One region of the Neobacillus sp. 204 genome, then DNA from elsewhere that is predicted to be linked to it. Evidence: riboswitches for the same ligand, from Rfam matches in the RefSeq annotation. Region 1 holds a riboswitch; the other holds the start of a gene.

Evidence for each region. Region 1 has a riboswitch for S-adenosylmethionine ahead of ACJ004_RS04030 (peptide-methionine (S)-S-oxide reductase). Riboswitches for the same ligand answer to the same signal wherever they lie in the genome.
Region 2: it holds a riboswitch for S-adenosylmethionine, as region 1 does, so the genes downstream of both, ACJ004_RS10825 (methionine biosynthesis PLP-dependent protein) here and ACJ004_RS04030 (peptide-methionine (S)-S-oxide reductase) in region 1, are expected to answer to the same signal.

The regions. Positions count from the first base shown of each region.
Region 1 covers NZ_JBJORY010000001.1:875,959-884,829, forward strand. The annotation lists gene ACJ004_RS04005 (substrate-binding domain-containing protein) at 1-211, shown strand, start outside; gene ACJ004_RS04010 (sugar ABC transporter ATP-binding protein) at 378-1,913, shown strand; gene ACJ004_RS04015 (ABC transporter permease) at 1,903-2,931, shown strand; gene ACJ004_RS04020 (substrate-binding domain-containing protein) at 2,972-3,985, shown strand; gene ACJ004_RS04025 (glycoside hydrolase family 172 protein) at 4,007-6,034, shown strand; SAM riboswitch class I at 6,318-6,432, shown strand; gene ACJ004_RS04030 (peptide-methionine (S)-S-oxide reductase) at 6,524-6,901, shown strand; gene ACJ004_RS04035 (DNA-3-methyladenine glycosylase) at 7,146-7,769, shown strand; gene ACJ004_RS04040 (hypothetical protein) at 8,316-8,871, opposite strand, start outside.
Region 2 covers NZ_JBJORY010000004.1:281,993-290,863, forward strand. The annotation lists gene ACJ004_RS10805 (ribosomal eL19 family protein) at 1-154, shown strand, start outside; gene metH (methionine synthase) at 161-3,610, opposite strand; gene ACJ004_RS10815 (bifunctional homocysteine S-methyltransferase/methylenetetrahydrofolate reductase) at 3,588-5,453, opposite strand; gene metC (cystathionine beta-lyase) at 5,450-6,643, opposite strand; gene ACJ004_RS10825 (methionine biosynthesis PLP-dependent protein) at 6,643-7,755, opposite strand; SAM riboswitch class I at 7,847-7,962, opposite strand; gene ACJ004_RS10830 (pectate lyase family protein) at 8,215-8,871, shown strand, end outside.

The sequences.
Region 1 (8,871 bases):
GGCAGCCGAAAAAAAAGATATTCAGTTTGTTGGAATTGATGGACTTCCAGGGAAAAATGGTGGTCTAGAATTAGTGGAGAAATCGATCCTGCAAGGAACCTTTACGTATCCCACAGGCGGTAGGGAAGCAGTTCAATACGCGCTGAAGATTTTACAAAATAAGGATGTACCGAAAAGACTTACTCTCGAAAGCAAGAAAATAACAAAATAAAATTATTAAGATAAGTGGCTTGCACGGAAAAAGATATTTCCTGCAAGTCTTTTTTATTTCAACTATGATATTCTTTTCAGAAAACTATAAAAAATGGCGCAATAGTAGAAATACTTTGATTTTATAAAAATCTATAATGAAACCATAGCAAAAGGTGGTGATGAAGTTGAAAAGTAAAATGGTCCTTCAGGTGAAGGGAATTTCAAAAACCTTCGGTCCTGTGAAAGCGCTTGCTAATGTACAGCTTGATTTAAGAGAAGGTGAAGTGCTTGCTTTGATGGGTGAGAATGGTGCAGGAAAATCCACACTCATGAATATTTTAAATGGAGCTTTGAGCCAAGATGATGGGGATATATTCGTTCAAGGGCAGAAAGTCGAGATTACATCACCCTTGGAGGCGAGAAAGCTTGGGATTGCAAAAATTCACCAAGAGCTGCAGCTTGTACCGGAGCTGTCCATAGCCGAAAATATTTTTCTGTCCAGGGAGCCAAGAAATAAATTTGGCTTTGTTGATTATCGAAAAATGTATGAGCTGGCAAAGCCCTATTTAGATGCATTAGAGCTGCAAGTCAACCCAAAACAGCAGGTAAAAACATTACGCGTGGGCGAACAACAGCTGGTTGAAATTGCAAAATCTATATCAATGGAAGCAAAAATACTAATCATGGATGAGCCTACTTCTGCCCTCAGCAATACAGAAGCACAAAAGCTATTCAAGGTAATGAAAAAGCTGACGGCATCAGGGGTAGCCATCATTTACATTTCACACCGAATGGATGAAATATTTGCGCTGTCTGACAGGATTACCATTTTTCGTGACGGGCAGTACATAGGTACAGTCAACACCGAAGAGACGAATATGGATCAATTAATAACGATGATGGTAGGAAGAACATTAACGGAAATGTACCCGGTAAGAGAATCCAGACTTGGGGAGGAGATTTTAAGAGTACAGCATTTATCATTCAGCCCAACCACCAGAAATAAGAAGAGTCTTACTGATATCTCCATGTCTTTAAAAAAGGGGGAGGTTTTAGGAATTGCCGGTCTAATGGGTTCGGGACGGTCCGAATTTTTTGAATGCTTGTTTGGTGTTCACCCAAAGAGTACAAAAGGAGAGATCTTTTTAAAAGGAAAAGCGGTCCATATCAAAAACCCGATCGACGCAATCAGACAGGGTCTTGCTTTTGTTACAGAGGACCGGAAAGGCCAGGGGATTGTTCCAAGCCGGTCAATTGGCGAAAATATGTCACTCCCGCTATTAAAACAATTCAGCCCGTTCATGTTGATGAATAAACGGATGGAAAAGGATGCCTGGCAAAAACAAATGGATGATTTAAAGATTAAGGCTCCCAGCTTTTATTCTTTGGTGCAGCAGCTAAGCGGAGGTAATCAGCAGAAGGTGATCATCGGCAGATGGCTCCTGACAAAGCCGGATATTTTGCTCCTGGATGAACCGACACGGGGGATAGATGTTGGGGCAAAAGCTGAAATCTACCACCTCATTAACGGGCTTGCATCACAGGGAGTAAGTATCATCATGATATCCTCTGAATTACCAGAAGTATTAGGGATGTCGGATCGCATCCTGACTTTCTGTGAAGGGCAGCTCACAGGAGAGTTCAGCAAGGAAGAAGCAACTCAGGAAAAACTGTTAATGGCGGCCACTTTAAGAGAAAGGAGGGAGGAACATGTCAGCTGAGAAATCTCCTGTGCCAAATTTAGAGCAATATCAGACGAAATTTAATTTGAAGGAAATTTTATACTGGCTTCAACGATTTCAAAGCATTCTTGGTTTAATTGTGGTGGTAATTCTCGCATCGATCCTATGTGTCCGCAATGGTGAGAACCTTTTTCTTGACCCTATTAATCTGGCAAACATTGTCCGCTCTGTATCTGAAAATGGGATTATCGCAATAGGTATGACACTAGTTATCCTGATCGGCGGGATTGATTTATCGGTTGGTGCGATCCTCGGACTGACCGCAACGGCAGCAGCCGACCTGATGATGAACAAGGATTTAGGAATGGTCTTTACGCTTATAATTGTTTTATTAATGGGTGCACTAATTGGGTGGCTAAATGGACTCGTTGTCACCAAGCTGTCGATTCAATCCTTTATTGTTACATTGGCGACGATGAGTATTGCAAGGGGGATTGCCCGCTTTTGGTCAGGCGGTATTGGTGTTCCAATCACATACGGTGAGGAAGCCAATTTGGCACCTTCCGCTTTTAGTACTTTTGCCGAAAGGGTTTATGGTGTTCCTGTACCAGCCATTATTTTTATCCTGCTCGCAATTATCTTTTTTACTGTTTTAAAATTTACCCGGTTTGGCCGGTACGTTTATGCGATTGGCGGTAATGAAACAGCAGGGCATTTATCGGGGCTTAAAGTAGACCGAATCAAGATCCTTGTATTCGTTATTTGCGGCTTACTATCAGCCTTTGCGGGAATTATTCACGCAGCCCAGCTCAGCCAGGGATCTCCTAATGATGGTAATGGTTACGAGTTAAATGCCATTGCAGCAGTTGCGATTGGCGGTACAAGCCTGATGGGAGGAATCGGAACCATCTTCGGAACCATCGTTGGTGTTCTCATTCTTGGCGTCCTCGATAATATGCTGGGACTCTTGAATGTTAACAGTAATCTGCAAATGGTTGTCAAGGGTACAATCATCATTGTCGCCGTTGTCCTTCAAAAAGCGAATTCGAACAAATAATAGATTAATAGGTAAATATAAAAGTGAAAGGGTGAAAGTAATGAGTAATGGAAGAATTGATGTAAAAAAATGGTTGTTCTTGAGCTTTGCCTTGTTGTTGTCGCTGATGCTGGCAGCCTGTAGCGACAGTTCTGAAAACACCTCGAGTACGGCAAATAGCGGGAGCGGGGGAGAGGAGAAAAAAGAATTTTTGATTGGGATGTCTCAGGCCAATCTCGGGGAACCATGGCGTGTAGCAATGAATGATCAGATTCAGGCTGCAGCAGATGAGCATCCGGAACTAAAGGTTGTATTTGCAGATGCGGCTCAGGATAACTCGAAGCAAATTGCTGATGTAGAGAATTTTATCCAGCAAAAGGTAGATTTGCTTATTATCTCTCCTAACGAAGCAAAACCATTAACGGCAGTTGTAAAAAAAGCTTATGATGCGGGAATCCCTGTCATTGTGCTTGACCGTAAAGTAGAAGGGGATGCTTATACGCAATACATTGGTGGCGACAACAAGTTAATAGGTAAAAAAGCAGGTGAGTATGTTGCAAAAGTGTTAGGGGAAAAAGGGGGTAAGGTTGTAGAAATCAAAGGATTAGAAGGTTCGACACCGCAGCAGGAACGGCATGACGGATTTTTAGAAGGGATTTCAAGCAACCCGAATGTTAAGGTGATTGCTTCTCAAAACGCTGATTGGTTAAGAGATAAGGCGATTACCGTCATGGAAAATATCCTTCAGGCAAATAAAGATATCAATGTTGTTTACGGTCATAACGATCCGGCAGCAGAAGGAGCCTACATTGCAGCTAAAAATGCAGGGCGGGAGAAGGAAATGATCTTTATTGGTATTGATGGACTGCCAACTCCGGATGGAGGTCTTAAAGCGGTAATGGAAGGAAGACTTTCCGCAACGTATATTTATCCGACTGGCGGTAAGGAAGCAATTGAAAGCGCTATAAAAATTCTCTTAGACAAAGAGGAAGTAGAAAAAACAGTGATTCTTGATACGATTGAGGTTACAAAGGACAATGCCGAGCAGGTGTATAGGCAATTCGGCGGAAAATAAAAGATTATGAGGAGAGAATTAATGAATAAGCAACGAAAAATATTTACTGTTCCATTTCTTGTTGTACTTGTCATTTTATTAGCAATGCCGGTCGCAGCCTTTGGAAAAAGTAATACGGAAGCTGCCCCTACCAACAAAGGCACGGTAGGCTGGGATATTTACAGACAGCTTGACCGACTTCATGAGCTAAAAAGTGGTGTTGAGACAAAGCAATTTTCGAGCTACGATCGTAACGGCGGAAATAATGACGGTTTTGAAGGGACTTACTCCTGCTTACGCCAGGATGAAGAAGGCTGTGTTATTGCGGAAAGTGAAGGCGCTGGTGAAGTCGAATCGATTTGGTTTACCCGTGATGGCGGAGATGTAACCAGAACAGGAAACATTAAGATTGTTTTGGATGGAAAAACAGTAGTGGATGCATCTTTGCAGGCTGTTGTGAATGGAGAATTGGGAGCACCATTTCTATTCCCATTAGTCGCAAATGGTGATCAAACATCCGGCGGTGTCTATATTAAAATTCCAATGCCATATAAAGAGAGCATGAAAGTAGTTACAACTAACAATCCATATTTTTACCATGTAACTTACCGAGCATTTTCCGATGCTGTTGGTGTAAAAACATTTGATCCAACTGATAAAGCTGAAGATGTCATTGAACTTTTGAAGAAATCAGGTACTCAGGATCCAAAACCAGAACAGGAGAAGGCTAAAAAAGTTGCAAAGGATTTCCAGTTAGCTCCTGGTGAAAAGGTAACACTAGCAAATTTGAATAATCCTGGAAGTATTTCAGAGCTTCGTATGCAAATTCCGCAAATCATTGGTCCGACTCCTGGCAAGCGGGTTATCGATGATGGACGTGCATTTACAGGCTATAGTGAATTTACTGCTGCCGTTAATCCTGAAAACGAAGCGGTGCGGATTACCCGCCGGCTGGATAAAGTGATTGGAAATCAAAAAGCTAATCTATTAGTAGATGGAGTGAATGCGGGCGTTTGGGGGCCACTTCCTGCCGGACAGGGCTGGCTCGATCAAACAATTGAAATTCCGGCCGAATTAACAGCTGGAAAAGAAAATATCACCATTAAAAATAAGTTTGTTTCCTCTGACGTTGATTTTAATGAATTCAGTTACTTCATTGAATCAAAGGTGAATGGTGAATGGGTGCAAACGGATGTCATGGATCTTGGTCCAAACTCCCTGGATGATGAAGCAGCCCACAATTACCAAATTGTAGACCAAAAATGGCAGGGAGTCAGAGACTACCAATATCCTCCCACTGGTGATTCAGAGCTTATTGCAGCTTCAGATGATGTTCTGCAAAATGCCAGACTACGAATCACTTTCGATGGGGAATTGATGGTGGACTCGCCAGTTGGAGAATTCTTTGGGTCTGCCTTTGGTGAATATAACGTTAAATCGTTATTCTTCTCTATGGATACAAATCCGGAAGGCTGGTATACATCTTGGTGGCCAATGCCTTATAAGAAGTCAGCAAAGGTTGAATTGTATAATGGATCTGAGCAAGAAATTACAGCCGGTAAGGCCGAAGTGACATTTGCCAAGTCAGGGCAGTGGGCAAAGGCTTTAGGTTCAAACCCGACTTCCGCTTACTTCAGAACGACTTCTCACAAGGGAGAAGTGACAGGCGGTCAGGATTGGACTTTCTTAAATACCATTGGAAAAGGAACAATTGTTGGGGTTTCCCATTCAATGGAGGGGAAAGACTTTACACGGAATTATCTTGAAGGTGACGAAAGAGTATATGTAGACGAAGCAAACCTTCCGCAAATTCATGGAACAGGAACAGAAGATTTCTATGAATCAGGCTGGTACTTTAACCGCGGAACCTTCACCAATCCCTTAAACGGCAACACTGCCCACGAAGTCAATGCCTTTGGGACAGAATTTGACAGTACGGGAGCATACCGACTCCTAATCGGCGACTCCGTCTCATTCAACACATCCGCAAGATTCGGCATCGAAGTCGGCTGGGAAAACAATGTCCCTGCCCACTATGGTTCCACAACATATTGGTACGGAATTAAATAATGGTGGTGGAGTAATAATATTGTTTTATATGGTGCCTGACACCGAAGAAAGACAGTTTACCCAATTTGTCCACGTGGAGTGGACGGTGATAAAGTGATTATAATTTAGCCAGGTTTCTTCGCAGGAGGAGATCTGGTTATTTAGCGTAAAATAAAAGTAAAATATGCTTCTTATCGTCCAATGGGGTTATTATTTTAAATTTTTGCTTGATTTTTTAGATTAGTGAGTGGTATTGTTAGTAACAATAAACCAACTAAACATTAAAAAATAAATAGCGATAAACTTCTTATCCAGAGTGGTAGAGGGACAGGCCCTGTGAAACCCGGCAACCATCAAGTCAAAATTTTGGCTTGAACGGTGCTAATTCCTGCAAAGGTATTACCTTTGAAAGATGAGAGGAGAGTATTTAACAATACAAACCTCTCTTTTAATCAAGAGAGGTTTTTTTAAATGGATAAAAGGTTTATCGCTCAGGAGGAGCGAAATTAAATGGAAAGAGCAGTATTTGGTGCAAGTGAATTTTTTAGTCAAAAAGCTTTTATTACAGGATTTCGAGGTATTGAATCTGTTCAAACAGGACACCTAAAAGGGAAAAATGTAGATATAGTAGAAATATGGTTTGATCCCTGGAAAGTATCTTATCATGAATTATTAGAGTTGTTTTTCGACTTACATGATCCAACTTCTAGGAAAGGTCAGCAATTTAAAAATCAATCATTCATTTTCTTTTCAGATCTTAATCAATTAACTGTAGCTAAACAAAAGAAAAATGAGTTACAACATATATTTAAAAATGAACTTATAACAGAAATTACTCCAGTTCGGGAACATATTAATAGTCTAGAAGAAATAAAATTAATATCCTAAACCACTAATTTGAAAATGTTTTGGCAAGTACTGTTTTTGTGCGACTGACAGGTTAGAATTTTCTCAAAATAAATCTAAAAATCCGTCACTGCGACGGATTTTTGGTTTTATTGTTTTATTGGAATACAAACACTTAAATATTCCGGAGGGGTATCAGAATTTGGAGCTCCTCTTGAGACTTGTTAAGTATAGAAAAATTGAACTCGTCAGCATTATAATAGTAACGTAAAAGGAGGCATATAACATGGGAGAAATAACTGAAGAAATCGTTCCATTACCCCAAGTATTTTATGAACAGCCGACTCTTGAACTGGCAAAGGCTCTGCTCGGATGCCTCCTTGTAAAAGAAACTAGTGTGGGAATGGCGGCAGGTTATATTGTCGAAACAGAGGCTTACATAGGTCCAGGTGACAGGGCTGCCCACAGTTATAATAATAGGCGGACCACTAGAACCGAGGTCATGTTCCAACGTTCCGGCCTTACCTATACTTATTTAATGCATACACACTGCCTATTCAATGTGGTTAGCGGTGGTAAAGAAAATCCTGAAGCGGTTTTAATCCGCGCCTTGGAACCTCGGTATGGTATCGAGATAATGAAAAACAGGAGAGGGCTGGAAGACTTGCGAAGCCTGACAAATGGGCCGGGCAAACTGACAAAATCATTGGGCATTACCATGGAGGACTATGGCCACACTCTTACGCATCCTCCATTATATATTGCTAAAGGCCTTAGTCCGGATAGCATATCAGCCGGGAAAAGGATCGGAATTGACAAGTCTGAAGAAGCACGGGACTATCCATGGCGCTTCTGGGTTACGAATAATAAATATGTTTCACGGCATCAAAAGTCTATTTACGTGTATTAAAGTAGGACTCGTCTCTAAAAAAGTTGTTACTTTTTTGGAATCGCTGATAAAGTTGAAGTTTCGCTGATAAAGTGTTTGGAATCGCTGATAAAGTTGAAGTTTCGCTGATAAAGTGTTTGGAATCGCTGATAAAGTTGAAGTTTCGCTGATAAAGTTGAAGTTTCGCTGATAAAGTGTTTGGAATCGCTGATAAAGTTGAAGTTTCGCTGATAAAATGTTTGGAATCGCTGATAAAATTACAGATTCGCTGATAAACTTACGAATTACGCTGATAGTTTAGATTAATTCACTATGATTTTACACTTTCTGGGAGGTCGAACGTTGTAAATAACCACATTCTTTACGAAAACAACCTAAAAAGGACTTAACACCTTGGTTAAGTCCCTATAATAAATGGATTAATTTAGTTCTCCATAGTAAGAATTAGGCTTGCAGCCGATTATTTCTTCCTTTCCTAGAGTTTATTCTATCGAAAAGGATTATCCATTTAATCCTATTGTTTCGATTTTACTAATATGAAGTTTTTTTCAAAAAGAACAATCTTTATCAACACCTCCTCATCATTAAAATGGTTTGGTTCCGATCACCTGGACCGATAAAATCTAATGCGGCAGGAGAAAAGACCGTAACTTTTCTCTTAACGCCCTCTAAAAGAATTCGGATTGATTTAATAACTCCGATATCCTGAAAGGCATTGCCTCCTAAGAAAATCTCCTTGTTGACGCTCCTGCCAAGGACAGAAATATTTTTTTTACTAGCCTTATTAGTGGTGTCACGCTCATTCAATTCTTTATTGATTAGCAATGATACTTTCTTTGTTTGAAATACTTCTTCTTCTACCGATGCAATTACGCCGATTTCACGTTTATTTAACACTAAGACGAAGTTATAGCCTGTCTCTGTTTTCCTTTGTACTATTTCTACTTCATCTGTAATAATCGTGACGAAATCTACGTTTTCATTCAGGTGTGAGTTTTTTGAGGTTTCCTTTTGTTTCACCACTCGATAAAATGCTTTTGCTCCAATTCCTTCTTCGGTGAAGTCAAAGGGTTTAATACTTTGTGTGCGGACAAAGTGAAGTTGATGTACCTTTTCTTTGTTG
Region 2 (8,871 bases), on a different contig from region 1:
AATTCCAGTGAAGTTAGGCGGAATTCCTGCACAGTTAGGCGGAATCCCATCCAAATTTGGCGGAATCCTTCCAACATTCGGCGGAATAACCAAAAATGGACCTCAATACAAAAAAATTCCGCGGATGGAAACAATCATCCGCGGAATCTCCTAAAAATCTTTATCTAGACACATTAAAATACCTAGCTTCCGGATGAGCAAACACGATGGCTGAAACAGAAGCTTCTGGTTCCATCATACAGCCCTCTGTTAACTGAATGCCAATCTCTTCCGGTTGAATCAACTTAAACAGTTTCTTTTGATCCTCTAATTCAGGACAAGCAGGGTAGCCAAACGAAAAACGCTGACCTTGATATTTGGCTGTAAATCGATCCTGCATGCTGAAATCAAGCGGATCTGGGAAGCCCCAACGGTCACGCATTTGCCGGTGTATTAACTCAGCAAAACCTTCCGCCGTCTCCAAAGCCAGTGCTTGGAGGGCATGGCATTCTAAAAAGCGTCCATCCTGCTTAAATTGCTCCGCTTTTTCACGAATTCCTCTACCAGCTGTAACTGTAAAGAAGCCGACATAATCTTTCTCACCACTGTCTACTGACTTAAGAAAATCAGCTAAACAAAGATGTGGTGCCGATTCCTGCCGTGGGAAGTCAAATGTTTCAATAACCTCGTCTGGATTTTCCGGATTAAATATAATCACTTTATTCCCATCCGCATTTGCTGGGAAAAATTGATAAAGAGCCGCAGGCGAAATCCAACCGTTCACACGCGAATCTGTCAGCAATTGGTCAACTACTTCCTTCACTTTAACCGCTTTTTCATCCTTTTCGGCTAATAACTTCGCGATTTTCCCTTTAACACCAAGATGGTGGCCAATCAACATTTGCATATTGATATATGGCTCGATATGAGAAAGGGAGTATGATTTAAGGATATGCCTCTTGGTATCCATTGGCGTAAAGACGGGGGCCTGGGTCGATACCGCCGGCTTCGGTTTTACAGCAACGGAAACAGTCGAGCGGCGCTCAAACTCTCTAGGAACAGCTAAAGAGGCTAATTTTTCATTTTTCTCTAGCATTAATTTCTGAACTTCCTCTTCCGAATTCAATTGATTCGCAATTGAAAGACCGGTCATTGCGTCTTTAGCATAAAGGACAAGTCCATCATATTCTTTGGCAATTTTCGTATCGGTGAACTTCCGAGAAAGGGCCGCCCCTCCAACGAGGATCGGTACGGCAATACCTGATTCCTTCATGTCCTGAGCCGTTAAAACCATTTGCTGTGCAGATTTCACCAGTAAGCCTGATAAACCGACCATATCTGGTTTTTCACGCTGAATCGCCTGAACTAGATCAGTTGGATTGACCTTAATCCCAAGGTCGATCACTTCATAGCCATTATTGCTGAGAATGATATCGACGAGGTTCTTTCCAATATCATGAACATCGCCTTTTACAGTGGCTAAAATGATTTTTCCCTTTGAAGCAGAAACATCGCCTTTTTCCATGTGTGGTTCTAAATGCGATACGGCAGCTTTCATTACTTCAGCACTCTGAAGAACCTCGGCAACGATGAGTTGGTTGTCGTTAAAGAGACGGCCAACTTCCTTCATGCCTTCCATTAATGGTCCATTAATAATATCCAATGGGGCTGAATAGGTTTCAAGGGCTAAATCTAAATCTGGAAGTAATCCTTCTTTTGTTCCCTCAACTACATAATAGGCCAGCCGCTCATCTAGACTCATATTTGGAACAGTAACTTTCGATTCTTTTTTCTTGCCGCGATAGAATTCAGTAAAGGTTGCTAACGTCTCATCTGTCGTATCAAATAAGAGGGACTCGGCTAACTGAACTTCTTCCTTAGAAATGGAAGCAAACCGCTCCAGTTTTTCCGTATTAACAATCGCATAATCAAGGCCGGCCTGGGTACAGTGATAGAGAAAGACAGAATTTAAAACCTCTCTACCAACTGGCGGCAGTCCGAAAGATACATTACTAATCCCAAGAATCGTTTGTACTTCTGGAAACTGCTCTTTGATTAATCTGATTCCTTCGACTGTCGCCTTAGCGGAACCGATATATTGTGCATCACCCGTACCAACTGGAAAAACAAGCGGATCAAAGATAAGATCTTGTGGTTTAAGATGATATTTCTTGACTAACAAATCATAAGAGCGTTTGGCGATCTTTAGTTTTTGTTCTGCTGTTACCCCCATGCCTTTCTCATCAATCGTACCAACGACGACAGCAGCACCGTAACGATGAATTAATGGGACAACCGCTTCAAGGCGTTCCTCGCCATCTTCTAGATTAATCGAATTGATAATGGCTTTTCCCTGTGAATATTTAAGGGCCCGCTCGATGACTTTCTCATCTGTGGAATCGATCACTAGGGGAGCCTTTACTTTCTTGACCACTTCTTTAATGAAGTTTTCCATGTCAACCATCTCTTCACGATCTGGATCGGCAAGACAAAGGTCAATTACATGCGCACCGCCTTTGACCTGGGCACGGGCGATCTCTGAAGCTTCCTCAAATTTCCCCTCGGTGATTAATCGTTTGAATTTGCGGGAACCAATAACATTTGTCCGTTCGCCGACCATAATCGGTCTTAACGTTGGATCGTCATAGATAAATGGTTCAATACCGGAAACCATATGGGCAGTGGATGATTTGACTTCCCTTGGTTGAAATTGTTTCATCGCTTCAGCTATGGCCTTAATGTGTTCTGGCGTCGTACCACAGCAGCCGCCAACAATATTAAGCCAGCCATGTGCGGCAAAATCAGACAGCTTTTTCGCAAGTGTTTCTGGTGTTTCATGATAGTGGCCTTCTTCATCAGGCAAACCGGCATTGGGATAACAGCTGACGGCTGTCGAAGCTAAATCGGCAAGGGAACGAACATGGTCCTGCATGAATTCAGGGCCTGTTGCACAGTTTAGGCCAACAGCAACGGGATTCATATGCTCGACAGAAATATAAAAAGATTCAATGGATTGTCCTGCAAGTGTTGTGCCCATTGGCTCAATTGTCCCCGAAATAAACAGCGGAAGTGTTTTGCCAGTTTTTTCGAACGCTTTTTCAATTCCCACATATCCCGCTTTTACATTCAGCATGTCTTGACTCGTTTCAAGCAGGAGCAAATCGACACCGCCGTCAATCAAGCCGATTGCTTGTTCTTCGTACGCGGCAGAAAGTTCATCAAAGGTTGTTCCACCGGTCACGCTAAGCGTTTTCGTCGTCGGTCCCATCGAGCCTGCCACATAACGCGGCCACTCATCGGTGGTAAATTTGTATGCCTCTTTCACAGCTAGAAAAGCAGCTATTTTATTTATTTCATAGGCTTTGTACCCTAGCTCATATTCATCAAGCACAAGGTTGGTGGCTCCAAACGTATTGGTTTCGATGATATCTGCCCCAGCTTCTAAGTATTCCCGGTGAATATTTGCAATGACCGATGGCGCGGTTAAATTCAAGTGCTCATTACAACCTTCATACTTCTCACCGCCGAAATCTTCATCTGTCAGATTTGCTTGCTGGATCATGGTTCCCATCGCCCCGTCCATGACGAGGATTCGTTTTTTGAGTTGTTCAGTAAATGGTGTTTTCGGCATAGTTGCTCCCCCTCAATTCACTACCACGCTGACGAGCATATAAAGCCAATTCAGCGGTTAATTCATAGCGTAAAAATGGTGTAATCAGATAAATACCATTAAATAAATCCAGTGCGGTATCTATTAATGATTTGGTGATTTCAATTCCTTCTCGCACTGCTTGAAGGGGATTGTCGTTCAAGCTTGCCATTCGGTTTCGGATTGAATCAGCAATTTTGATCCCCGGCACTTCGTTATGAAGGAACTCGGCATTTTTACTGCTTGTCAGCGGCATAAGGCCAATATAAATAGGTGCATCGAGATGTTTAGTATTTTCATAGACTTCGATTAATTTTTCCTCCGAAAAAACAGGCTGGGAGATAGAGTAATCTGCTCCGTATTGTATCTTTTTCTCTAATCGCTTTACCGCTTTTTCAACGGAACGAACATTTGGGTTAAAGGCTGCGGCAATGCTAAAAGCAGTTTTTTGTCCCAAATCCTTTCCGGAAAAAGATAAACCTTCATTTAATTGTTTAATCATTTGGATTAACTCAAAAGAAGATACATCGTAAACAGAAGAAGCTCCAGGGAAATCTCCTACTCTTGCAGGGTCACCAGTGATTGCTAATACATCACTCATCCCAAGCGTATGAAGGCCCATTAGATGGGACTGTAAGCCGATAATATTGCGGTCACGGCAGGCAATATGAATCAGCGGGCGCATTCCTAATTTCTCTTTCACCAAATATCCCAAAGATTCATTAGAGATACGGACTGTTGCAAGAGAATTATCCGCTAAAGTAATCGAATCAATTCCTGCTTCCTTCAGTGCTTTGGCTCCCTCGAAGAACTTAGTTGTATCTAGTTTTCTAGGAGGGTCTAATTCTACGATCACCGATGGTCTTTCTTTTACGATTTCTTGCAGGGGAGTGAACTCCCTTTCTGGAGAAAGTCGATCAACGATGATGCTCTTTGGTCTTAATTTTACTATTTTTTCAGAAATCGGGATACTATTCTTTAATTCAGCAGCAAAGGCTTTAATGTGTTCTGGTGTTGTACCGCAGCAGCCCCCGATTAACCGGACCCCTTGGCTGCGGAAAGCTCTTGCAGAATTTCGAAAATATTCGGCATCCCCCTCGTAATGAAATTTACCATCTGTATAGGCAGGGAGACTGGCGTTTGGGTAAGCAGATAAAAAAGCATGTTTAGGTAATTCGATTTGTTCCAAGGCCAATAACATATGATGAGGCCCCAGACGACAATTAAGTCCAACAACATCAGCCCCAAGAGCTTCAAGTCGTTTTAAGACGTCATTGACAGGTGTACGATCCTGTAAAAATCCAGGCTCCTGATGGGAGACCTGTGCGATAATTGGCAGTTTTGTTTCCTTTCTAGCAATAGTTAGAATGGTCTCAAGCTCTTCTAAATCATAGAAAGTTTCGAGTAATAGCCCATCTACTCCTTCCAGAAGGAGACAATACAATTGTTCACGAAAACTGCGTTTTAATTCTTCGATAGAAAGGGAATCGGGTTTAATTCCTCGATTGCCGCCAATCGTTCCAAGCACGTACGTATTGGTTTCAGCAGCAGCTTGTTTAGCTAATTGGACGGCAGCACTGTTAATTTCCTTTACATAATCCTCTAAACCATACCTCTGCAGCTTTAGGTAGTTCGCCGCATAGGTATTGGTTTGAATAACATCAGCCCCGGCATTAATATAGGCTTGATGGATGGATTGGATGTGGTTTGGCTGGGAAAGATTCAATTCCTCCAAACAGCTATCCTTACCGTAGGAATACAAGAGAGTACCCATGGCCCCATCAGCGATTAAGATTTGATTTTTTAATTTTTCTAAAAAGCTCATGATGATTCTCCTTGTTGTAATACCAAATGATTCTTACGAACATATTCTAGTGCCTGCGAAAAATCCTTAATCAGATCGTCGGGATTTTCAAGCCCAACTGATAAGCGAACAAGGCTATTGGTAATCCCGCGCTTTTCTCTCTCTTCTTGAGGCATAGCTGCATGGGACATTTTTGCCGGATAGGAAAGAATCGATTCTACCGCTCCAAGGCTGACCGCAAAAACAGGTATTTCCACGTTTGCTAGAAAAGTTCGAAGCGCATCTTCGTTCGCCAATTCAAAGGATAAAACAGCTCCAGGACCTGCTGCTTGATTCTTCTGAATATGGAATTGCGGGTGACTTTCAAGCCCCGGATAATGGACCTTTTCAACAAGCGGATGTGCCTCTAAAAAATCTGCTAGTTTAATAGCCGAATTTTGAGATTGTTCCAATCGAACATGTAGTGTCTTGATTCCTCTTAAGACGAGCCAAGCATCTTGAACACCCAAAATGGCCCCAAAGCCATTTTGCAAAAATCCTAATCTTTTCGCCAGGTCTTCGTCATTAACGACTGCAAGTCCAGCAACCACATCACTGTGACCTGATAAAAATTTCGTCGCACTATGCAAGACAACATCTGCTCCTAACTCCAACGGCTTTTGGTGAGAAGGGGTGAGGAACGTGTTATCAACAAATGTTAACGCACCCGTCTCCTTAGCAAGATTGCTTATCGCCTGAATGTCCGTTACTTTCATCAAAGGATTCGATGGAGTTTCTACATAAAACGCTTTTGTATTCGATTGAATAGCTTGTTTTACTTCATCTAAATTCGTCATATCAACAAAAGTATGCTCAATTCCAAGCCTAGTAAGAACCTGAGTGACCATCCGAAATGTGCCGCCATAGACATCTTCAGTTATAACAATATGGTCTCCAGAGGAAAGCAGAAGGAAGGCCGTCGAGATGGCAGCCATACCGGATGAGAAGGCAAATCCCTTAATACCGCCCTCAAGCTCAGCAATGACATCTTCAAGTGCTTCCCTGGTAGGATTTAAACTACGGCCATAATCATACTTGCCAAACTGATCGAAGTCCGATTGGTGGAAGGTTGATGCATGCTGGATCGGTACACTAACAGCTCCTGTTGTGGGATCTATTTTATGCTTATTATGAAGGAGTCTGGTTTCAAAGGTATATTCAGCGTGTGACATTATGCAATCACTCCTTCCTGAACTTTAGCGAACGCGTTTTGTAAATCTTCAATAATATCTTGTGAATCTTCAATTCCAACAGAGAAGCGTAATAAACGATTGCAAACGCCGGCTTGAATGCGAATCTCTTCTGGGATATCCATATGTGTTTGAGTTGCTGGGTAAGTAATGAAGCTTTCCGTTCCACCTAAGCTTTCCGCAAAACTGATTAAATTTAAATTCTGTAAAAATGGATTTACCCAAGCTTCTTCTTTTATTCTAAAAGAAACCATCCCGCCACGTCCCGGGTATAGGACATCTGTTACGGCATCATGCTGAGCAAGGAATTCGACAATCGCCTTTGCATTTTTTTCATGGCGTTCCATCCGTAGTGACAATGTTTTCATTCCGCGCATTAATAGCCACGAATCGAATGGACTTAGTACAGCGCCTGCCCCATTGTGATAAAGAGCGAGGGATTCACATAATTTTTCGCCTTTAGCAACAATGAGTCCAGCCAGAACGTCATTATGGCCTCCTAAATATTTCGTAGCACTGTGGATGACGATATCCGCTCCAAGTACAATTGGCTGCTGCAAAAGTGGAGTATAGAAGGTATTATCAACAATCAGCAATATTCCGTGACGCTTCGCAATTTCTGAAACCGCGGCAATATCTGATTGCTGCATGAGGGGATTGGTGGGAGTCTCAAGAAAGATTGCTTTGGTTTGAGGAGTAATCTTACTTTCAATCTCATCCGGACAACACGTGTTGACATATTGACACTTTAGGCCCCATTTTTTATAGCCTTGCTCTAATAAGCGATACGTACCTCCATAAAGATCCTCACTTACTAACCATTCATCACCAGATTGAAATAATGAAAGGATTGTAAAAATGGCTGCCATCCCTGAACTGCACGCAAATCCTCTGTCGCCACACTCCAAATCAGCGATGGTTTGTTCAAGGATCTGACGTGTGGGATTTCCTGTTCGGGTATAGTCAAATCCCGTTGATTGTCCAATTCCTCCATGTCGATAAGCTGTTGAAAAGTAAATAGGCGGATTAACGGTTCCTGTTGTTGTCTCGCTGCGGTTTCCAATTTGGGCAAGTTTCGTATCAATTTTGTACATGTCGACCACTCCTTGTTTAGTAAATTAATAAATAAAAAAAGCCTTTTTCTATAAGAAGAAGGCTTTTGTAAGTACGACCAAAAAGTCATTCTTCTTATCTTGCAAATTAACTGATAATTTGCAGGACTTAGCACCTTTTCAATGGACATGCCACTGATGGTTGCTGAGGTGTCGCAGGGCCATTCCCTCAACCTCTCTTGATAAGAAAATTAATATTTAGATTATTTATAAAATTTACTACAAATTGGGGGGAGTGTCAATTTATTTTATAAATAAATCAGTTTATGTCTATTTTTGTTCTTAATAAATAACTTACAAAAGTATTAGGCTGAAGTTTTTAATAGCAAAAGTGGATAATTGAAACTTTTTGAAATAGATTTGAGTAATTTTACTAGGATTGGCAAATATACTTCAATTATCACTATAAAACGCCAAATACGATGTTGTTAGGAGAAAATTATGAGTAGAAGAAGTAAAATAATATATTTTTCAGCCATTTTTTTTATTGGAGCCCTTCTTTTTTTGTTTAAGGCAGTAGAAAACATAACCATGAATAATAAAGACTACTCATATGTGAATGTGGATGAATTTGGTGCTAATGGTGAAGATTCGAAAGACGATTTCCAATCCATACAGGAAGCAATAAATCATAGCTATGATTCGAAAATTGGAAAGGTAAAGTTTAGTGGAAATAAGTCTTATATCCTAAAGAAAGGAATAGTTATAAAAGAGGGGGTTGAATTAGAATTTGGTCAAAATACAAGGCTAAGAATAGAAGGGAGTTTCCGAGCAATTGAAGTGAAAAAAAATGCATCGATCTCAAATGGAATTATTGAAATTATGGATCCTGACTTTGAATCAGATGTAATTTATTTAGACGGCATTCAAAAAATTTGGTCATGGGATAGAACCCGAATTAAAAATGTTACAATCTTAAACACTAGCGGTTCACATAAGGGTACAGGTCTTCATCTTTATGCTGGCGGCCCAGGTCATTTCATTAGTTTTGTAAATTTTACTGATTTGAGAATTGCAGGATTTCATACCGGTGTCAAATTGGAAGCTGATAAGCCAAAGGAAAGTCATAAATATAGCTTTATTAATGGCAATCGATTT